4 regions of the Labrys sedimenti genome follow, and region 3 is predicted to be linked to each of the others. Evidence: riboswitches for the same ligand, from Rfam matches in the RefSeq annotation. Region 3 holds a riboswitch; each other region holds the start of a gene.
The links. Region 3 has a riboswitch for cobalamin ahead of U1R88_RS06890 (DUF1636 domain-containing protein). Riboswitches for the same ligand answer to the same signal wherever they lie in the genome.
Positions count from the first base shown of each region.

Region 1: linked by a shared signal. The riboswitch ahead of U1R88_RS23985 (CbtB domain-containing protein) and the one ahead of U1R88_RS06890 (DUF1636 domain-containing protein) in region 3 are both predicted to bind cobalamin.
Region 2: linked by a shared signal. The riboswitch ahead of U1R88_RS10170 (ABC transporter substrate-binding protein) and the one ahead of U1R88_RS06890 (DUF1636 domain-containing protein) in region 3 are both predicted to bind cobalamin.
Region 4: linked by a shared signal. The riboswitch ahead of U1R88_RS00735 (ribonucleoside-diphosphate reductase subunit alpha) and the one ahead of U1R88_RS06890 (DUF1636 domain-containing protein) in region 3 are both predicted to bind cobalamin.

Region 1 covers NZ_JAXOUF010000010.1:69,521-75,102, reverse strand. The annotation lists gene cobS (cobaltochelatase subunit CobS) at 1-774, opposite strand, end outside; gene U1R88_RS23995 (J domain-containing protein) at 1,100-1,696, opposite strand; gene U1R88_RS23990 (CbtA family protein) at 2,142-2,906, opposite strand; gene U1R88_RS23985 (CbtB domain-containing protein) at 2,925-3,137, opposite strand; cobalamin riboswitch at 3,171-3,301, opposite strand; gene U1R88_RS23980 (histidine phosphatase family protein) at 3,352-3,906, shown strand; gene U1R88_RS23975 (UDP-glucose dehydrogenase family protein) at 4,024-5,340, shown strand.
Region 2 covers NZ_JAXOUF010000002.1:803,955-809,536, reverse strand. The annotation lists gene U1R88_RS10185 (class I SAM-dependent methyltransferase) at 1-420, opposite strand, end outside; gene U1R88_RS10180 (ABC transporter ATP-binding protein) at 455-1,258, opposite strand; gene U1R88_RS10175 (FecCD family ABC transporter permease) at 1,255-2,277, opposite strand; gene U1R88_RS10170 (ABC transporter substrate-binding protein) at 2,279-3,322, opposite strand; cobalamin riboswitch at 3,510-3,740, opposite strand; gene U1R88_RS10165 (CobW family GTP-binding protein) at 3,813-4,802, opposite strand; gene recQ (DNA helicase RecQ) at 5,115-5,582, shown strand, end outside.
Region 3 covers NZ_JAXOUF010000002.1:102,872-108,453, forward strand. The annotation lists gene U1R88_RS06875 (xanthine dehydrogenase family protein molybdopterin-binding subunit) at 41-2,230, opposite strand; gene U1R88_RS06880 ((2Fe-2S)-binding protein) at 2,235-2,690, opposite strand; gene U1R88_RS06885 (hypothetical protein) at 2,886-3,251, opposite strand; cobalamin riboswitch at 3,347-3,563, shown strand; gene U1R88_RS06890 (DUF1636 domain-containing protein) at 3,672-4,055, shown strand; gene cobW (cobalamin biosynthesis protein CobW) at 4,052-5,101, shown strand; partial or broken gene U1R88_RS06900 (hypothetical protein) at 5,289-5,582, shown strand, end outside.
Region 4 covers NZ_JAXOUF010000001.1:153,277-158,858, reverse strand. The annotation lists gene metE (5-methyltetrahydropteroyltriglutamate--homocysteine S-methyltransferase) at 1-1,574, shown strand, start outside; cobalamin riboswitch at 1,677-1,895, shown strand; gene U1R88_RS00735 (ribonucleoside-diphosphate reductase subunit alpha) at 2,004-4,919, shown strand; gene U1R88_RS00730 (ribonucleotide-diphosphate reductase subunit beta) at 5,074-5,582, shown strand, end outside.

The DNA.
Region 1 (5,582 bases), on a different contig from region 3:
GGCGTTGCGGGTGAGATCGGCGACGCGCACCATCTTGTTGACGATGTCGCGGCCGTTCGGGCTCTTCTGATAGTGCTTGGCCTTGGCCAGCACGATGTCGACTTCCTTGTCATGCGGCAGATAGTTCAGCGTGGTGACGATCGACCAGCGGTCCATCTGGCCCTGGTTGATCTGCTGGGTGCCGTGATAGAGGCCAGAAGTGTCGCCCAGGCCCACCGTGTTGGTGGTGGCGAACAGGCGGAAGGCCGGATGAGGGCGGATCACGCGCTTCTGGTCGAGCAAGGTGAGCTTGCCGGAGATTTCCAGCACGCGCTGGATCACGAACATCACGTCGGGACGGCCGGCGTCATATTCGTCGAACACCAGGGCGATGTTGTTCTGCAGGGCCCAGGGCAGCATGCCGTCGCGGAACTCGGTGACCTGCTTGCCGTCCTTGAGGACGATCGCGTCCTTGCCGACGAGGTCGATACGCGAGACATGGCTGTCGAGATTGATGCGCACGCAGGGCCAGTTGAGACGGGCGGCGACCTGCTCGATATGCGTCGATTTGCCCGTGCCGTGATAGCCCGTGACCATCACGCGGCGATTATGGGCAAAGCCCGCCAGGATCGCCAGGGTCGTCGGCTTGTCGAAAAGATAATCGGGATCGAGGTCCGGGACGTGGTCGGAGGACTGGGAATAGGCCGGTACTTCGAGATCCGTATCGAAACCAAACAGCTTTTTGGCCGAAACCATGATGTCCGGCAGATTGGCCGGTGTCGTTGCGTCAGTCATTATGCCTTCCTTGGCTGGCGCCAGGGCGGCGCAGCCGACAATCCTCTTCTTATGCGTCGCTCAGGGTGCGTCGTCAGCTATGGTTTGGGCTAGACGGGAGCGATTTTGGCCGAGGAGAAGGAGGGTGAGGACGCAAGCCTTGCGGCTTGCTACGAAACCCGACGTACTCATCGGCCAAAAGCGCCCCGCCGCGAAGCGGTGAGGTGAAAAATGGTCGTCTGCAGCGTCGCTTCGCTTGCCAAGACAGAAGTCTTGGCAGCGCTTGCTCCTCCCATCCAACCATTTTTGACCTCATCTTGCTCCAAACCATAGCTGACGACGCACCTTAGCAGAGCCCGGCGCTACGCAGCGTATTATAGGCCTGGATGATCCCGCGCAATTTATCTTCGCTGGATCGATCCCCGCCATTGGCATCGGGATGGAGACGTTTGACCAGCGTCTTGTAGCGCGCCTTGATTTCGGGGCCGCTGGCGGTTTCCGGCAGATCGAGCGCGTCAAGGGCCTTGCGCTCCAGCAATTTCAGTCGCCGCCTCTCGGGTTCGGGCGTTCCTTGCGGGCGGCGGAAGCCGTGATCCTCGTCGAAGAAACCGAAGCCGTCATGGATCTCGGGGCCGGGTTGCGGCCCTTCGCCGCGCTTCTTGGACCAGGGATTGACCCCCATCGTCCAGGTCGGGCGATGGCCGGTGGCGGCATCGCGCTGATAGGCGCTGACCGAGTCGTCCGGCAGGCCGGCGAAATAATTGTAGGTCTTGTTGTAGTCGCGCACGTGTTCCAGGCAGAAATGCCAGAACTGGCCTTCGCGGTTGCGCCCCTTGGGCGCACGAAATTCGCCGGCGTTCCGGCAACCGGCATGTTCGCATAGCCGTACGCTCGCCGGCTGGACCTCTTCGGCCCTTGGGCGCACCCGGATGCGATCAAACAAGGGCGAGTCCAGATCCATAATGACACACTATGCGAGGGTGAACACAAATGGGCAAGCGCGAGCTTGGACGCAAGAGCGTTTTGTAAATCGAACGAAGCACATCAAATCGCAAAGACGCGTGAAACCAAACAGCGAGAGCGACAAGCGTTCATACCTGAACACGCTTTGCTCAGGGGTTAATCGAAGGCGGAATGCCGCTGCACAATCTGAAATATGGGGTCTGTCGACCCAAAAAAGAAAGAGGCCGCCCAATGGCGGCCCAAGTCTTAGGGAGGAAACGCCCAAGGAGGGCAGTGGAGGAGCGCAAAGGCGCATCCGCCACGTCCCTAAACTGATCCTCATCGGTTCATTTCGCAAGTGCGAAATGAAATAAATTTTGAAAACCGGCCTGAAATCGAGCCAGTGTTGTAAAAATGCGACGTTTGACGCGGTGCCCGGCTTCTTTTCAGCGGCGGGCGGGGGCTTGCAGCAATTTCTGTGCTGCAATGCCGAAGGCGATCCCGAGCGTCGCCCACAGCACGGCATGAATGCCGAGCGAGGCGATGCGGAACTTCCACAACACCGTGGCCGAAAAATCGGCCGGGATGTCGTTGACCGTCGGCAGGATCTGCATGGCCACGACCATCACCACCAGATAGGCTGCCGCCCCCACGAGGTTGGCGTTCCAGCGGCCGAGGCTGGCAGCGAGCCGGTTCGCGGTGCCGAGAGCCGCAGCCATCGTCACGAGGGACAGCAGGATCAAGCCGAAATAGAAGGCGGTGCGCAGGCCGATGGTGTCGGGATTGCCGACGGCCGGCGGGTTGGCAGGATATTTGATCTGTGGCACCACCATGATGGCGGCGAAGCCGACGAGGGCGATTAATCCGGCGGTTGCGCGCGGGCTGAGGCTGCCGATCCGGCCCTGCGCGAAGGCAAAGATCAGGGCGAAGATGCCGCCGAGCGCTGCGCCATAGACGACCATGCCGGTGACGAGGCCGTAGCTGGCCTGGACCGGCCGGCTGACCGGCTCTTCCTCATGATCGTGGGCCGCGGCCGCCTGCGCGGCGCCGGGCGTCGGGGCAGCCGTCGGAGCCGGCTCTGAGGCGTGGCTTTCCTCGAAAGCGATGGCGGCGTCGACCTGGGGCTCACCGAACACCCAGGCGAAGCCGGACGCAAACAGTCCGGCCAGGATGCCGATCAGCATCCCCCGGATCAAAAGCGATCTAACCATGTCGTGTGCCTATGCGCCCTAGTGGCAGGGGAAGCCGAGCAGATGGCGGGCGTCATGCACGAATTCGTGGATGTAGACGCCGGGAATCAGCGAGGTTGCGCCCTGTTCGGCGCCAACGAAATAGATGGCGAGCACAGCCAGGAGCACAGTGAAGAGCGCCCAGGGCAGGATCTCGCGGACCGGGATGGCGATCGGCTGCTGGGCGACGGGTGCCAGAGTTGCGGTGGTCATGAAAAGCTCCTTGGGATTACGCGTCCCGTTACGAGTCATGCTGCCTTGGAAGAGGTCTGACTTCCGGATTGACGCCGCAGCGCCGCCGTTCACAGTGGCGCGACCGTGCCGGAATTCCACCGGCTTCCCACCCTTGGCAAAGCTCTTCCATAAGAGCGCAAGTCACGGATATGTCAATATTCTGGAAGCGACTTTATCTTGGGGAATTGCCTTCATGACGCCACGCCTGATCCTGCTGTGCCATGGAGCGACGCCCGCACTGCGTGCGGCGGGGTTTCCACTCGACGAGGCGCTCGACGCGAGGGGGGAGAAGGCGGCTCGGGACCAGCAGGGACGTTTCGCCAAGGCGACCCGCGTCCTGAGCAGTCCGGCGCTCAGGGCCCGCCAGACGGCGCATGCCCTCGGCCTCGATCCTGAAATCGACGAGGTCCTGCGCGAATGCGACCATGGCCGCTGGGCGGGGCTTGGCCTGGAGGCGGTGGCCGCCGCCGAGCCCGAAGCGCTTGGGGCGTGGCTGACCGATCCGCAGGCCTGCCCGCATGGCGGTGAGAGCATTGCGGCCGTGATTGCACGGGTCGGTGCCTGGCTCGATGGCGGGCGGTTCGAGGGCTACACGCTGGCCGTTACCCATGCCTCGGTGCTGCGCGCGGCGATCGTTCATGTCCTCGGCAGCGAGCCTCGTTCCTTCTGGCGCATCGAGGCCGGCCCGCTGGCGAGCGCTGATCTCAGGCCTTCCGCCCGCGGCTGGTCGCTGCGGCTAGGGGCGTAGAGGCGTCTCGGCAAGGCCCTCCGGCAGAGCTGCTTTTCCTTTTTCGTCATTGGCATGTCGCCGGGCCTTTTGTAGACACGGCTCTGACGGGTTAGTCGCCCAAACAGGATTGATGTCATGCGCGTTGCAATGATCGGTACGGGTTATGTTGGCCTGGTGACGGGGGCTTGCCTCGCCGATTTCGGCCATGTCGTCACCTGCGTCGACAAGGATCCGGCCAAGATCGAGGGCTTGCTGGCCGGGCGCATGCCGATCTACGAGCCGGGCCTCGACGATCTGGTGGCGCGCAATGTGCGCGAGAAGCGCCTGTCCTTCACCACCGAGCTCGCCCCCGCCGTGCGCGATGCGGCCGTGGTGTTCCTGGCTGTCGGTACTCCCTCGCGCCGCGGCGACGGGCATGCGGACCTGTCTTATGTCTATGGCGCGGTGCGCGAGATCGCCGCGGCGGTCGAGGGCTTCACGGTGGTGGTGACCAAGTCGACCGTGCCGGTCGGCACTGGCGACGAGGTCGAGCGGCTGATCCGCGAGGTCAGGCCGGATGCCGATGTCAGCGTGGTGTCGAACCCCGAATTCCTGCGCGAAGGCGCGGCGATCGAGGATTTCAAGCGCCCGGACCGCATCGTGGTCGGCACTGAGGAGCAGCGCGCCCGCGAAGTGATGGGCGAGGTCTACCGCCCGCTCCATCTCAACCAGGGGCCGCTGCTGTTCACGGCCCGGCGCACCTCCGAACTGATCAAATATGCCGCCAACGCCTTCCTGGCGACCAAGGTCACCTTCATCAACGAGATCGCTGACCTGTGCGAGAAGGCTGGTGCCAACGTGCAGGAGGTGGCCCGCGGCATCGGTCTCGACAACCGCATCGGTTCCAAATTCCTGCATGCCGGGCCGGGCTTCGGCGGTTCGTGCTTTCCCAAGGATACGCTCGCGTTGCTGCGCACCGGCCAGGAGCATGGCGTGCCACTGCGCATCGTGGAGGCGGTGGTCGGGGTCAACGATGCCCGCAAGGCGGCGATGGCACGCCGCGTCATCGCGGCGTTGGACGGCAACATCGCCGGCAAGACGGTGGCCCTGCTCGGCCTTGCGTTCAAGCCGAACACCGATGACATGCGCGACAGCCCCTCGATTCCGATCGTGCTCGCCTTGCAGGACAAGGGCGCACGGGTGCGGGCCTATGATCCCCAGGCGATGGAGGAGGCCCGCAAGGTTCTGAGCGATGTCGACTATCGCTCCAGTGCCTATGACTGCCTCGATGGCGCCGATGTCGCAGTGATCGTCACTGAATGGGACGAGTTCCGGGCGCTCGACCTCGAGCGGGTCAAGAACCTGCTCACCCGCCCGGTGATCGTGGACCTGCGCAACATCTACCGGCTCGAAGACATGAAGCGGTACGGCTTCCGCTATGAGAGCATCGGGCGCGAGGGGACTGTGCCCTGAGCTGACGAAGCCCCGGATATTTGCGCGACCGGGCGCAGCCGCGGCTGGCTTGAGAAGGCTGGGGAGGGCTTCGCCTCGTTTGGGGCGGGCCAGCACGCCCGGCTTCGCACACAACCGAATGCAGCTCTACGGCTCTCAAGCGCAGGCGCGAGAAATCACAGGCCTGTTGCGGATTTGCATCAAGTCCCAACTCATGGTTGCAGGGCGCCGATCTTGATTGGATCAAAGCGCTAAGAATTATC
Region 2 (5,582 bases), 700 kb from region 3:
ATCGGCAAAGGCCTTCTGCGGCTCGGTCAATGTCCAGACCAGATGCCGGCAGACGATGGCGTCATAGGCGTTTTCCGGCTCCATGGTGTTTTCTGCATCGCCCAGACGAAAGCGCAGGCGCTGGCGACCGGCATGCTTGCGTCGCGCAACCGCCAACATCGCCTCGGAGAAGTCCAGCGCGGTCACGTCATGGCCGAGCGCCAGCAGCAGCTTGGTGATCTCGCCCGTCCCGCAGGCGAGATCGAGCACCCGGAGCGGTTCGGTCCCGAGATGATCTCGGATCGCCCCCGCCCAGGCTTCGAATTCGGGGCCCTCGGGAATGTGGTGCCCGAAGGCGCGGTCGAAGGTTTCCGAACGCTTTGACCAATAATCGCGAATCTCTTCCTTGAGATCATAGTTCGCAGGGCTGGCGCTCGTCATCTGATGGCTCTCTCCATCTGTTGTCGGCTGCGTGTCATGACACCGCCGCGATCCAGCCCGGTCGCGGTACCGGAAGATCCGGATGCCGATAGCGGATGAAGCATCCTCCCGCACCGTCGCGGATGACCTCGGCGGCGACACCGAAGACCGACTGGATGCGCACTGCCGTCAGCACCTCCGCCGGCGGACCGATCGCCTCGATCCGTCCTGCCTGCATCAGCGCGACCCTGTCGCAGAACATCGCCGCATGGTTGAGGTCGTGCAGGGCCGCCACGACGGTGAGATTCTGGCGATGCACCAGATGCAGCAGGCCGATCTGGTGGCCGATGTCGAGATGATTGGTGGGCTCGTCGAGAAGCAGGATCTCGGGCTGCTGCGCCAGGGCGCGGGCGATGTGCAGGCGCTGGCGTTCCCCACCGGAGAGCGTGTGCCACAGGCGACCGGCAAGGCCGGTCATGGCAACCTCCTCGAGCGCGAGATCGACGATGGCGTCATCCCGGCTCGACAAGGGCGTGAAAGCTCCCAGATGCGGCGTTCGCCCAAGCTCCACAGCCTGGCGGGCGGTAATGCGCTCGGCCGTCTCCGCCTGTTGCTCGACCAGGGCGATGCGGCGCGCGACTTCGCGTCGAGCAAGACCGTGGAGCGGGCGGCCCGACAGCAACACCTCGCCGCCCTGTGGCCGGCGAATACCGGCCAGCAGAGACATCAGGCTGGTCTTGCCCGAACCGTTCGGGCCGATAATGCCCAGCAATTCGCCGGGCTGGACCTCCAGCGACACCCCGTGCAGGATCGAGGCCCCGCCTGCCGACCAGGACAGGTTGCGCGCCGACAGGCTCATGCCGTCGCCTTTCTCTGGCTGAGGATGAGGGCAAAGGCCGGCGCTCCGACCAGGGCCGTGATGACGCCGATCGGCAGGACCTGGCCGGGAATGATGATGCGGGACAGAATGTCGGCGACGATCATGAAGACGGCACCGATCAGGGCGCAGGCCGGCAGCAGGCGCCCATGGCGCACGCCGACCACCATTCGCGCCGCATGGGGAATCACCAGGCCGACGAAGCCGATCGATCCGACGATGCTGACCATTACTGCCGTCATCATCGCCGCGATGCCGACGAGTACGACATAGGCACGCCGGACGGAGATGCCGAGGGATGCTGCCGACTCCGTGCCGAAGGTGAAGGCATCGAGCGCGCGCGCATGCCAGAGGCAGACCAGCAGCCCCATGGCCGTGACCGGCAGGGCAAGCCAGACATCCGGCCAGCGCACCCCCGAAAGATTGCCGAGCAGCCAGAACATGATGCCCCGCGCCTGTTCGGCATTGGCCGCCTTGGTGACGATGAAGGAGGTCAGGGCGTTGAAGAGCTGGGACCCGGCGACGCCGGCCAGGATCACCGCGCCGGTGCCGCGGCCCGAGCGCATTGCCAGCAGGGCGACGAAACCGAAGGCCACCAACGCGCCCAGAAAAGCACCGAGCGGCATGCTTAGAAATCCTGCACCGATGCCGAGAATGGCGACCCCGACCGCGCCCGTCGAGGCGCCGGCCGAGATGCCGAGCACATAGGGATCGGCCAGGACATTGCGCAGCAGGGACTGCAGCACGACGCCCGACAGCGCCAGGGCCGCGCCGCAGCAGGCCGCGACGACCGCGCGGCTCAGCCTGTAGTTCCACACGATGCCTTCATCAATGCGATCGAGGGCGTAGCCGGCGCCCCACAGACGGTTGGCCGCCGTCTTGGCCACCACGTCCATCGGAATGGCCGTCTCGCCGATGGCGGCGCCCAGCCAGAGCGCCAGGACGAGCACGGCCAGGGCCAGCAGCCCGATCGCCAGCAATCGTGTGACGGGGCGATTCATCTCAGCGCTTCAGGCCAAAACGCTGGACGGCATCGGCGAGCATCTCGATGCCGTCGACGACGCGTACGCTCGGCTGCATGGCCTGGACGTCCATTTCCACGACATGGCCCTGCTTGACCGCCGGCATCAGGCTCACCACCGGATCGGTCTTGAGGAAATTGAGCTTGACGGCGATGTCGTCGGCCGGATAGCGGCGACGATCCATCCGGCCGGCGACGATGATGGTGGGGTCGGCCTTGGCGATGGTCTCCCAGCCGACGCTCGGCCACTCCTCCTCGCTCTCCACGACGTTCCGGACACCGAGCACGGACATGATATAGCCCGGCACGCTGTTCTTGCCGGCCATGTACGGATCGACATCGACCTTGGCGCTCGAGAACCAGAAGGCAGCGGAGACCTTGCCGTCGCCGGCAGCGATCTTGCGGCGGGCGGCTTCCTCGCGTGCCTTGAGGTCCGCGACGACCTTCGCCCCGCGCTCCTGCACGTCGAAGATCTCGGCGAGTTCCCTGATCTCCTGATAGACCAGATCCATGGTGAAGAGGGTACCGCGCGTGCCGTCGCCACCGCCGGAATTGTCCTTGCCGACGCAATCGGCGGGCGAAACATAGGTCTGGATACCCAGTTCCTCGAACTGCTCTGGCTTGCCGACGATGCCGCTGGGCCCGACATGCCATTGGAACTGGGCCGTCACGAGCTCCGGCTTCTTGCCGATCACGCTTTCGAAGCTCGGATCATTGTCGGCCAGGCGCGGAATCTTGGCATTGGCCTCCTCGTATCCGGGCAGTACGGGGCCGAACCAGACCGCCGTCCCGGCCACCTTGTCGGCAAGACCGAGCAGATAGAGGACCTCCGTGCTGCTCTGCCCCACGGAAACGACGCGGCGCGGCGCATGATCGAAGGTGACGGTGCGGCCGCAATTGGCGAGCTTGAGGGGATATTTCGTTGCCTGCGCCGCCGCCGGATCGATACCCGGCGTCAGGCTGAAGCCGGCGGCAAGCGCGACGGCAAAGCCGAACCAGCGGGCCTTATTCCTTGAAAAGGTCATGATGTTCTCTCGTTCGCGATGGAAATGACCGTCTTCGGCGCGGCCGAAGACGGGTAAACGGCCTCAGGCCAGGGCGTGGCAGAGGGTTCGACGACGCGAAGCGGAGGGAACAGGCGGGCGACAGCCCGGACGTGCGGGAAGATAGGTCACAATGTCTCCTGTTCCGGGCATCCCCGCCCGTGACATGGGATTGATCGAGATGACGGCAGGTTTCCTGGCTCGCGGACGTCGACCTTGCATCTGCCTTCCCATGGGAGACCCACAGTGGCATGGCGCCTTTCGCGCCAGGAGGATGCTCGGCAATCCGCCTACAGTTGCGGGGGCAGCCACGGCATGGGCTTTTAAGGAAGCCGAACCGTGTTCCCTATTACTCCCGACGGACTTGCATCCGACGGGAACCGTCAACGCCACAGTTACCGGGGTGTCGCCAGCGCGGTCAAGCGAATATGCAAAGCATGCATCGGCCGATGCCGGGCGCTGCCTTCCTGCTTCAGCCCGCGTCTGTCGCCGCCTGTACGCGGCAGGCCAGGAACCCCTGTTCAATCACGTCCCTGGGCAGATTGCGGCCGATGAAGACCAGGCGGCTCCGGCGCTCCTCCTCGGGCTTCCAGGGGCGCTGATGGTCGCCTTCGAGCAGCATGTGCACGCTCTGGACAACGAAGCGCTGGGGATCGCCGTCAAAGGCGACAATCCCCTTCATGCGCAGCATGTCGGTGCCGAATTGCTGCACGATCATGTCGAGCCAGGGCATGAACCTGCCGGGGTCGAGCGGCTCGCGGGACACCAGGGCGAAGCTGCCGACATGATCGTCATGCTCGTGCTCGTGGAAGCCCTCGAGGAAATCGGGCTCGGCTTCGAGGATGCGGTCGAGGTCAAAGGCGCCGCGGCCGAGCACCTTGTCGAGCGCGATGTCGCAACGGCGGGTCTGGTGGAGGGTGGCTGTGGGATTGATGCGACGGATCCGCTTCACCACCCGGTCGAGTTCCTCCGCCGTGACCAGATCAATCTTGTTGAGCAGGATCGTATCGGCGAAGGCGAGCTGCTCCTGGGCCTCATGCGCGGTCTCGATTTCGCCGAGCAAATGCCGGGCGTCGACCACGGTGACGATCGAATCGAGCCGGACCCTGGCGCGCACGTCATCGTCGACGAAGAAGGTCTGGGCGACCGGCGCGGGATCGGCCAGCCCGGTCGTCTCGATCAGGATGGCATCGAAGCGGTCGCGCCGGCGCATCAGGCCCTCGATGATGCGGATCAGATCGCCGCGCACCGTGCAGCAGATGCAGCCATTGTTCATCTCGAAGATTTCCTCGTCGGTATCGACGACGAGATCGTTGTCGATGCCGACTTCACCGAACTCATTGACGATGACGGCATATTTCCTGCCATGGCTCTCGGTCAGGATCCGGTTGAGAAGCGTGGTCTTGCCTGCCCCGAGATAGCCGGTGAGGACAGTGACGGGGGTCTGCGGCAGGGGCTGCATGATGTCGGAATTCCTTGATCCATTGCGAAAACGGGCATGTCGATGCCGTAGGCGCTCGATTGAGCCTCCACTTGAATGAAACGTTATAACATAACTTTATGGATCGCAAGCAGGTCCTCCAATGCCATCGCAGGAGCAGCCGGCATCCTGGCGGAGAAGTGGAAGCGGCCCTGGCAAGCGGGATTATTCCACTGGAATTGCCTGCCGGCGGAGGAATTCAACGCGAGAGATTTTCGAATCACGACCTGTGTCGGGTAAGCCTCCTCCATCTCCCCGGAATGGAATCAGGCACCGAAGGCGCATCCTGCAGGCATGACCCTCTCATCTCCCCGAGATCCTCTCGCCGTTCTCAATAGCGTATTCGGCTACGCCGCCTTTCGCGGCCAGCAGGAGGCGGTGGTGCGCCATGTCACCGGGGGTGGCGATGCGGTGGTGCTGTTCCCGACCGGAGCGGGCAAGTCGCTGTGCTACCAGATCCCGGCCCTATGCCGGCGCGGCGTCGGCATCGTCGTCTCGCCCCTGATCGCCCTGATGCGCGACCAGGTCGAGGCGCTCAAGCAGGCTGGCGTGAGCGCGGCGGCGCTCAATTCCTCCCTGTCGCGCGAGGAGGCCTACAAGGTCCGCCGCTCCCTGATGGACGGCAAGCTCGACCTGCTTTATGTCGCCCCCGAACGCGTGGCAACGCAAGGCTTCCAGGCCCTGATCGCCGATGCCGACATCGCGCTCTTCGCCATCGACGAAGCCCATTGCGTCAGCCAGTGGGGCCATGACTTCCGGCCC
Region 3 (5,582 bases):
GAGCGATTTCACCCTCTCATGGAGGGGTAAGGGCAAGACTTCACACCGGCCCCCATTTCAGGTCGGTGTTCTTGACCGGCAGGCTGCGGATGCGCTTGCCGGTGGCGGCGAAGATCGCGTTGCAGACGGCCGGGGCGATCGGCGGCGTGCCGGGCTCGCCGATGCCGCCCCATTTCTTGCCGCCGCTGAGCACGAGATGGGTCTCGATCGGGGGCGTGTCGGCGAGACGGGCGACCTGGTAATCGTCGAAATTGCCCTGCACCACCGCGCCCTTCTCGATAGTGATCTCGCCGAACAGGGCGGCCGACAGGCCATACACCACCGCGCTCTCGATCTGCATCTCCACGGTGAGCGGATTGACGACATGGCCGCAATCGACGGCCGCCACCACGCGCTGGACCTTCACCTCGCCCTGCGGGCTGACGGCGAGCTCCACCACCTCGCCGACGATGGTGCCGAAGGATTCGTGGATGGCGATGCCGCGCCCCCGGCCCTTGGGCAGCGGCTTGCCCCAGTCGCTCTTCTCAGCCAGCGTGTCGAGCACGGCGAGAAAATCCGGCTTGCCCTCGAGCAGCTTGCGCCTGAAGCGATAGGGGTCCTGGCCACTGGCCTGGGCCATTTCGTCGATGAAGCTCTCCAGGGCAAAGGCATTCTGCGACGAGCCGACCGACCGCCAGAACATCACCGGCACATGGGTGTTCTTGAGGATGCAGTCGATCTGGGCCGCACCGGTGCGGTAGGGCATGTTGGCGAGGCCCTCGACGGCGGAGGGCTCGACGCCGTTCTCCACCTTGCCCCAGCCGAGCGAGCGCTGGATGGACCCGACGGCGGTGCGGACATGGATCGCCGCCGGCAGGCCGTCCTCGCCGAGGGAGGCCTGGAAGCGGATGGCGGCCTGGGGGCGATAGCGGTCGTGGTGCATGTCCTCCTCGCGCGTCCACACCAGCTTGACCGGCTTGCCCACCGCCTTCGATACCGTCACGGCCTGAACGAGCTCGTCATTGACGGCGCGCCGGCCGAAGCCGCCACCGAGGAAGCAATTGTGGATCTCCACCTCGGAGGGAGCGACGCCCGCCGCCTTGGCGGCGAGCTGGAGCGCCATATCGGGGTTCTGCGTGCCCATCCAGACTTCGACCTTGCCGTCATGGACATGGGCGGTGCAGTTGAGCGGTTCCATCGGCGCATGGGCCAGATGCGGCGCCTGGTAGAGGGCGTCGACACGCTTGCCGCGAGCGAGGGAGGCCTCGACATCGCCCTCCTTGCGCGCCGTGACGGCAGGGCCGTCGAGGGCGGCGACATAGTCGGCGTCGAAACCCTTGCTGTCTGTCTCGGCGGCGGGGCCCTCCTCCCATATCACCGGCAGGGCAAGCGCCGCTTCCTTGGCACGCCAGAACCGGTCGGCCACCACGGCGAGGCCGCCCTCGATCGGCACCAAGGCCAGGATGCCGCGGCGGCCCTTGATGGCGGTTTCGTCATGGGATTTCACGCGGCCGCCGAAGACGGGACATGTCACCACAGCGGCATAGACCATATCAGGCAGGCGGATATCGATGCCGTATTTGGCGGCTCCCGTCAGCTTGGGCGGCGTATCCAGGCGCGCCAGCGGCTTACCGATCAGCGTGAACTGCTCGGGTGTCTTGATTGCGGGTTCCTTGGCCAGCGTGACCTTGGCGGCCTCGCCGGCCAGTTCGCCGAAACGCAGGCTGCGATTGCTGGCCTGGTGCAGCACCTTGCCGGCATCGACGCTGCAGCTTTCGGCCGGTACCTGCCAGCGCGCAGCCGCCGCCTGCACCAGCCTTTCGCGGGCATTGGCGCCGGCGGCCTGTAGGAATTCGCGCGAGCGGCGTACGGCGCCGGAACCGCCGGTGCCCATGCGCTTGTACACGGTGTTCTCGCGCAAATTGCGGCTGGCCGAGGCGTATTCGGGCTTCACCTTGGCCCAGTCGCAACCGAGTTCCTCGGCGACGATCATCGGCAGGGCGGTGAAGATGCCCTCGCCCATTTCCGATTGCGCCACGCGGATGATCACGGTGTCGTCGGGCTCGATCAGGATCCAGGCATTGATCTCGCCTTCAGTGGCCGTGCCGGCCCAGGGCTGGTCGGCAATATCAAGAGCGTGGGCGGCATCGGGGATGAAGCCGCCGATCATGAGGCCGCCGGCGGCCGAGAGGCCGATGGCCAGGAAACTGCGCCGGCTCAGCGCAGTCGAGGTACGGTCGATCGCGTTCATGGCCTCACCCCTTCATCAGTTCGGCGGCGCGATGGATGGCGGCGCGGATGCGCGGATAGGTGCCGCAGCGGCAGATATTGGTGATGCCGTTGTCGATATCCGCATCGGTGGGCGCGGGCGTATCCTTCAGGAAGGCGACGGCGGCCATGATCTGGCCCGACTGGCAATAGCCGCATTGCGGAACGTCCTCGGCCAGCCAGGCCTGCTGGACCGGATGCTTGCCGTCTGCCGACAAGCCCTCGATCGTGGTGATGGTGGCACCGTCGACGTCACCGATCTGGGTCTGGCAGGAGCGGATGGCGGCGCCGTTCACATGGACGGTGCAGGCGCCGCATTGGGCGATGCCGCAGCCGAACTTGGTACCGGTGAGGCCGAGTTCATCGCGCAGGACCCAGAGCAGAGGGGTCTCGGGCTCGATGTCGAGCTGGTGGGTGGTCGAATTGACGGTGATGGCAACCATGGGCAGGCCTTCCAGCGGCTGATGCCGGGCAGAAGGTCCGGGCCCATCGGCGTCGGCCTTCTGGTGGGCGATTGCGGGAAGGCCAAATTGTGGCGGCAATCATGGCGCTGGGGTGACGGGTAACGCAGACGTGAGAGTTTGTGCAGTCTGGAAACCGTCGAGAAACGCGGCTGCCAGTTGCGAAGGGGCCTTGGCCTATTGCTTGAACCAGATCCGGCTGTAGCCGAGTGCATCGCCGGCGATGGCGACGAGAACGCCCACCGAGACGAGGATGAGGCCGGTCAGGAAGATGCGGACGATACGGCGATAGACCAGCCCCTGCAGCGAAGTGGGCGAAAGCATGCCGGCCAGCGCCCAGACCTGGAAGATGATGCCGCCCCCGATAAGAAAGACGGCTGCCAGGTCCTCCGGGATCCAGGTTCCCGGCTGCGAGGCCCAGTTGTTGAGGAAGCCGAGCGAGAAGGCAAGCACGACGCCGATGGCCGTCACCGAACCGCCGCGGAAGATGACGTCGATCTTCTCCGGCTCGGTCGGCGGTGCCGGTGGCTTCTCTTCGGGCATGGCAGCCTCGCTGATGTGGCGATATCGTCGGCCTTTATGCCGGATTTTGCGCGTGGTTTGGAAGCGGGAACATTGACAAGCACGCCCGCGCACCCCTTATGTCAGCTGCGATCGGTCTCTCGTTAAGAGAGAAGAGGGAATGCGGTGCGGATGAAGGGGGCCCGGTTGAGGGCTGTCCTGGATGCCAAAGCCGCGGCTGCCCCCGCAACTGTAAGCGGCAAGCGTCCCGCCTTGAGGCCACTGGGCAACCGGGAAGGCGGCGGGGGGCGATGAGCCGCGAGCCAGGAGACCTGCCGGTCGTACTGTTGTCACCGGTCCGGGCGGGGCGCCTCGGAGGCCGGTTCCGTCTTCCCGGACGATCGCCGGCCATGCCGTCGGTCCCGCGCCCTCCATCCGCTCCGGCGGCGATGAACAGGGCCGATGCCAGAAACAACTCTCCCAGTCCGGCTGCTCGTCTGCGTGACCTGCAGGCGCGAGGGCGATGCCCCCGAGGCGCCGCGCCAGGGCGCCCGGCTGCGCGACGCTCTCGCCGGCATGCTGCCCGAAAGCGTCGAGCTGCAGCCGGTCGAGTGCCTGGGCAATTGCAAGCGTTCCTGCACGGTGGCTTTGTCGGCGCCCGGTACCTGGACCTATGTCTTCGGCGATCTCACTGCCGAGAGCGGCCCCGACATCCTCACCGGGATCGATCTCCTTGCCCATTCCAGCGATGGCCTGATGCCCTGGCGCGGCCGTCCCGACGTCTTCAAGCGCAGCATGATCGCGCGCATCCCACCCCTGCCAACCCTCAAGGACGCCGCCGAATGAACGCCCCTGTAAGATCAGAGACCGCGAAAGTTCCCTGCACCATCGTCACCGGCTTTCTCGGGGCCGGCAAGACCACGCTGATCCGCAACCTGCTGGCCACCGCCAACGGCCGCAGGCTGGCGTTGATCGTCAACGAATTCGGCGATGTCGGCGTCGACGGCGACATCCTGAAGTCCTGCGGCATCGAGAGCTGCCCGGAAGACGCCATCGTCGAGCTCGCCAATGGCTGCATCTGCTGCACCGTGGCCGACGATTTCGTGCCGGCGCTGGAGACGCTGCTGGCACGCCCGAACGCGCCCGAGCACATCGTGATCGAGACCTCCGGCCTCGCTCTGCCCAAGCCGCTGGTCAAGGCCTTCAACTGGCCGGCGATCCGTTCGCGCGTCACCGTCGACGGCGTCATCGCCGTTGTCGACGGCGCGGCGGTCGCGGCCGGCCGCTTCGCCGATGACCCGGAAGAGCTCAAGCGCCAGGCCGAGGGCGACGCTTCCCTCGATCACGACAATCCGCTTGAGGAGGTCTATGAGGACCAGCTCCTCTGCGCCGACCTCGTCGTGCTCAACAAGGCCGATCTCCTCTCCGCCGGCGAGGCCGACAGCGTGGAGAAGGACATCGAGAAGACCGTGCCGCGCGCCGTCAAGGTGGTGCGCACCTCCGAGGGCCGCATCGACGCGGCCGTGCTGCTCGGGCTCGGGGCCGCGGCCGAGAACGACCTGGAGGCCCGGCCCTCCCATCACGACCACGAGGCCGAGCACGACCACGACGATTTCGACACCTTCGTGGTCGACCTGCCGGCCATCCTCGATGCCGATGCCCTGGTGCGCAAGCTGAAGGCGGCGGCCGAGGAGCATGATATCTTGCGCATCAAGGGCTTCGTCGCCGTCGACGGCAAGCCGATGCGCCTGCTGGTCCAGGGCGTCGGCGCCCGCTTCTCGCAGCATTTCGACCGCGCCTGGGCGCCGGAGGAAACCCGTTCGAGCCGCCTCGTCATCATCGGCGAGAAGGGCATCGACCAGGCCGGCATCCGCAAGACGCTGGAGGGGTGATAGCATCGGGCAGTGATGAAGCAGAACTGTCATCCCCGGCGAGTTCGACAGCCCTGGATTCCCTTCCCCTCGCTGCCACTCACAAGCAAAGCTTGTGAGGATACGGCCGGGAATGACAATTCCGTATCGCTTACGTCACTTGGGCCATGCTGAACTTGGGCCATGCTGATACCGCAAGGATAGTCTGATGCATCTGCTGCCGGCCGATACGCGTTCGCTCGATGCCAGCGAGGCCGCCGTCGATCTCGACCAGGCTCCCGGCGCGATCGTGTTCGCCTCGCTGACCGACAGCGACCTCGCCCTGGCAGCTGCGTCCGGCTTCGACGATCTGCGCCTGGCGCCGCTGCAGAAGCTGCGCCATCCGATGTCCGTCGACCTCTACATCGACAAGACGGCCCGCCACGCCAGGACGATCGTGGTGCGCCTGCTCGGCGGCCTCGATTATTGGCGCTATGGCGTGGAGGAACTGGCGGCGACGGCG
Region 4 (5,582 bases), on a different contig from region 3:
GCGGCCTGGGCGACAATCTCAATCTGGCGCTCGCCCTTCCGGCAGCCGGCCTGCATCTCGACCTGGCAAGGGCACCGGAACAGCTCGGGCGAGCGGTCGAGGAAGCACCCGCCGACAAGGTGTTGTCGCTAGGCGTGATCGACGGCCGCAATGTCTGGCGCAGCGACCTGACCACCCTTCTCGACAGGATCGAGCCCGATGTCGCGGCTCTCGGCGCGCATCGCGTGGTGCTGGCTCCCAGCTGCTCCCTGCTGCACGTGCCCTATGACCTTGCGCTGGAAACGGAACTCGACCCCGAGCTGGGCAAGTGGCTCGCCTTTGCGGTGCAGAAGATCGGCGAACTCAAAACTCTGGCGACTGCGCTGGTCGATGGTCGCAAAGCCGTCGGCGAAGCGCTTGGCAGCTCGGACGCGGCCGCAGGCTCCCGCCGTGTATCCGATCGTATACACAATCCGGCCGTCGCCGATCGCATGGCCGCGATCAGACCGGCCATGCACGAACGCCAGCATCCCTACCCGCTACGCCGTCGCGCCCAGGAATGGCTTGGCCTGCCGTCATTTCCCACCACAACGATCGGTTCGTTCCCGCAGACGAGTGCCGTGCGCACAGCCCGCGCGGACCATGCAAAGGGTCTTATCGGCGATGCCGATTATCACGGCTTCCTGCGCCAGGAGACGGCGCAGGCCATCGCCTGGCAGGAAGAGATCGGCCTCGACGTGCTGGTGCATGGCGAGTTCGAGCGCAACGACATGGTGCAGTATTTCGGCGAGCAACTGGCCGGCTACGCCTTCACCCGGCACGGCTGGGTGCAGAGCTACGGCTCGCGCTGCGTGCGCCCGCCGATCATCTATGGCGACGTCTCGCGTCCCCGGCCCATGACGGTGGATTGGGCGCGCTTTGCCCAGTCCCTCACCAGGCGCCCCGTCAAGGGCATGCTCACCGGGCCGGTCACCATGCTGCAATGGTCCTTCGTGCGGGACGACATCGAACGCGAGCAGGTCTGCCGGCAGATCGCCCTCGCCTTGCGCGACGAGGTCGGGGATCTCGAACAGGCCGGCATTCGCATCATCCAGATCGACGAGCCGGCAATTCGCGAGGGGCTGCCCCTCAGGCACGCCGAAAAGGAGGCCTATCTTGCCTGGGCGGTCGCGTGTTTTCGTCTTGCCTCCTCGGGTGTCGACGATGCCACCCAGATCCACACCCATATGTGCTACTCGGAGTTCAACGACATCATCCATGCCGTCGGTGGCCTGGATGCGGATGTGATCTCGATCGAGACTGCCCGGTCCAGAATGGAGCTGCTCGATGCGTTCCGGGCCTATCGCTACCCCAACGAGATCGGCCCCGGCGTCTACGACATCCACTCTCCCCGCTGCCCCGGCGTGGCTGAAATGCGCGACCTCCTCACCAAGGCGCAGGAACGGATCGCCGGCGACCAGCTCTGGGTCAACCCCGATTGCGGCCTGAAGACCCGCAGCTGGGCGGAAGTCCGGCCGGCTCTCGCCAACATGGTTGTTGCCGCCCGTCAACTTCGTGAGGAGACCACCCCGGCGCGGGCGGCGACATCCGCCTGAAAAAGTGTGCCGGGGCACGAATTTTGTGCCCCTGCATACTCTGTCCCCATTGAAAAAAAGGGCGATACACACCATCTATTGACAGATAGGCACCAAAGCATACTAGATACGGTATTCACAGGTCGCCGGATTCGCCTCCGGCGCTAATAGGGAATCCGGTAGGCCTTAGGGCAAAGCCGGGGCTGCCCCCGCAACTGTAAGCGGAGAGCGGCTGTCGATTGGCCACTGGCCGAGAGGTGGGTTTACCCCACCCTCCCCGGGAAGGCAGGCAGTCCGCAACGACCCGCGAGCCAGGAGACCTGCCTGTGGATGCGTATCGTTTCCTCGGGCGGGGTGCCCCGACGGATCGCCTTGCTCGCGGCGCGTCATCCTGCGTCGGCGCGGAATGCGCTCCTCGGCCCAAGCCTCCAACATATTGGGGTTTGCCGAATGTCTCTTGATCTCGAAACTGCCACGACCACAAGGAAGCCTTTTCCAGGTACCGGCGCCGACAAGGCGTCCCCGGCATCCGAACCCGGCTACCAGGTCATTCGCCGCAATGGCGGCGTCACGCCTTTCGATGCTTCGAAGATCGCAGTGGCCCTGACCAAGGCCTTTCTCGCCGTCGAGGGGAACAGCGCCGCCGCTTCGCGCCGGGTGCATGACATCGTCGCCGAGCTCACGGCCCAGATCGTCGCCGGCCTGACCCGCCGTGCCGATGCCGGCCGCACCTTCCATATCGAGGATATCCAGGATCAGGTGGAACTCGCCCTGATGCGCGGCGAGCACCACAAGGTGGCGCGCGCCTATGTGCTCTATCGCGAACAGCGGGCCCAGGAGCGCGCCGCCAAGGCCGAGGCACAGGTCGCCGCCGCCCCTGCCCTGCGCATGAAGACGGCGGATGGCACTTTGCAGCCCCTCGACCAGACGCGCCTTGTCGCCCTGGTGCGCGAGGCCTGTGCAGGCCTTGCCGACACCCATGCCGAAACGGTGCTGAACGCGACCCAGCGCAACCTCTATGACGGCATCAGCCAGGACGAACTGGCGCTTGCGCCAATCCTCGCCGCCCGTACCCTGATCGAGACGGAACCCGATTACGCCAAGGTCAGCGCCCGGCTCCTCAACGACAAGCTGCGCCGCGAAGCGCTGAGCTTCGTCGGAGGCCATCCCAAACAGGCGACGCAGGCCGAGATGGCGAGCCGCTACGCCGAATATTTCCACGATTATATCAGCATCGGCATCGCCAACGAATTGCTCGACCCGGAGCTCGGGCGCTTCGACCTCGCCCGCCTTGCAGCCTCCCTCAAGCCCGAGCGCGACCTGCAATTCGACTATCTCGGCCTGCAGACGCTCTATGACCGCTATTTCTTGCATGTTCGCGGCACGCGTTTCGAGCTGCCACAGGCCTTCTTCATGCGCGTGGCCATGGGCCTGGCCCTACGCGAAATCGACCGGGAAGGCCGCGCCATCGAGTTCTACGATCTTCTCTCCTCCTTCGACTTCATGGCCTCGACGCCCACCCTGTTCAATTCAGGCACGCTACGCGCCCAACTCTCCTCCTGCTTTCTGACCACGGTGTCCGACGATCTCGAAGGCATCTTCAAGGCGGTGAAGGACAATGCCCTGCTTGCCAAATATTCCGGCGGCCTCGGCAATGACTGGAGCAATGTGCGCGGCCTCGGCGCCCATATCAAAGGCACCAATGGCGAGAGCCAGGGCGTGGTGCCCTTCCTCAAGGTCGCCAACGACACCGCCATCGCCGTCAACCAGGGCGGCAAGCGCAAGGGCGCGGTCTGCGCCTATCTGGAGACCTGGCATGTCGACATCGAGGAGTTCCTCGATCTGCGCAAGAACACCGGGGACGATCGCCGCCGCACCCATGACATGAACACCGCCAACTGGGTGCCTGACCTGTTCATGGAGCGTGTCGAACAGGACGGTCCCTGGACCCTGTTCTCACCCGACGAAACGCCGGACCTGCACGATCTCTACGGCCCCGCCTTCAAGGCCGCCTATGAGGCGCACGAGGCGCGCGCCGCGCGCGGCGAGCTCAAGGTCTTCAGGCAGGTCCGCGCCCTGGACCTGTGGCGCAAGATGCTGACCATGCTGTTTGAGACGGGGCATCCCTGGATCACTTTCAAGGATCCCTGCAACATCCGCTCGCCCCAGCGGCACATCGGCGTGGTGCATTCCTCGAACCTGTGCACCGAGATCACGCTGAACACCTCCCATGACGAGGTGGCCGTGTGCAATCTCGGCTCGGTCAACCTCGCCGCCCATGTCGATGCCGACGGGCTGATGTTCGACAAGCTCAAGGCGACGGTGACGACGGCGATGCGCATGCTCGACAACGTCATCGACATCAATTTCTACACCATTCCCGAGGCGCGGCGCTCCAACCTCAGGCACCGGCCCGTCGGCTTGGGCATCATGGGTTTCCAGGACGCCCTGCAGAGCCTGCGCCTGCCCTATGCCTCCGATGCCGCCGTACGCTTCGCCGACGAGAGCATGGAAGCGGTGTCGTTCCACGCCATCTCGGCTTCTGTCGATCTGGCAGCCGAGCGCGGACGCTATCCCAGCTTCGACGGCTCGCTGTGGTCGCAGGGCATCCTGCCGATCGACTCGGTGGGCTTGCTGGCCGAAACGCGCGAGGGCGCCAACTTCGACAGGCGCTCTACCTTGGCCTGGGATGGGCTGCGCCAGCGCGTGAAGACGGTCGGCATGCGCAATTCCAACACCATGGCGATCGCGCCGACGGCGACGATCTCCAACATCTGCGGCGTGTCGCAGTCGATCGAGCCGGCCTATCAGAACCTGTTCGTGAAATCGAACATGTCGGGGGATTTCACGGTGGTCACCTCGGCCTTGGTCCGCGACCTCAAGGCGCGCTGCCTGTGGGACGAGGTGATGATTTCCGATCTCAAATATTTCGACGGTTCCCTCGGCCAGATCGATCGCATCCCCGAGGATCTGAAGGCTCTCTACGCCACTGCCTTCGAGATCGACACCGCCTGGCTGATCGAGGCGGCGGCCCGCCGGCAGAAGTGGATCGACCAGGCCCAATCGCTCAACCTTTATATCGCCAACCCCTCCGGCAAGAAGCTCGACACGCTCTACCGCCTCGCCTGGAAACGCGGCCTGAAGACGACCTATTACCTGCGCTCGCGGTCGGCCACCCATGTCGAGAAATCGACGCTGAAGGGCACCGACGGCAAGCTCAACGCCGTCTCCGCCACGGTGCCGCAGGCGGCCGCGCCGATCCTGGTCGAGCCGCAGCCGGAAACGCTGCAGTCCGACATGTTGCAGTCCGAGGCTTGGGGCAAGGCCTGCTCCATCCACGATCCCGACTGCGAAGCATGCCAGTAACTCGAAGATTGACAGAATGAGCCTGTCATTCCCGGCCTAGCGAAGCGAGGGGAAGGGAATCCAGGGGCAGATGCGCTCTTTGGCCCCAGGATTCCCTTCCCGCGGCCTTCGGCCGCGCCGGGAATGACAGGTTGAGGATAAGAAAACGATGACGATGCTCGACTGGTCCGAAACCACCTCGCCCGTAACCCAGCTTCCCCTGCCGCAGAGCGCAGCGGATGCGAGCGGCCTTGGCGCGATCGACCGCAAGGGCGGCCGCGTCACGGTCGACGAGAAGCGGATGATCAATGCCCGCGCCGACGTGAACCAACTCCTGCCGCTCAAATACAAATGGGCGTGGGAGAAATATCTCGCCGGCTGCAACAACCACTGGATGCCGACCGAGGTCTCGATGCAGGCCGACATCGCGCTGTGGAAGTCGCGTGACGGCCTGACCGAGGACGAGCGGCGCATGCTCAAGCGCAATCTCGGTTTCTTCGCCGCCTCCGAGAGCCTGGTCGCCAACAATATCGTGCTGGCGATCTACCGCCACCTCACCAACCCCGAATGCCGGCAATATCTGCTGCGCCAGGCCTTCGAGGAGGCGGTGCACACCCACACCTTCCAATATATCGTCGAGAGCCTCGGGCTCGACGAGGGCGAACTCTTCAACATGTATCGCGA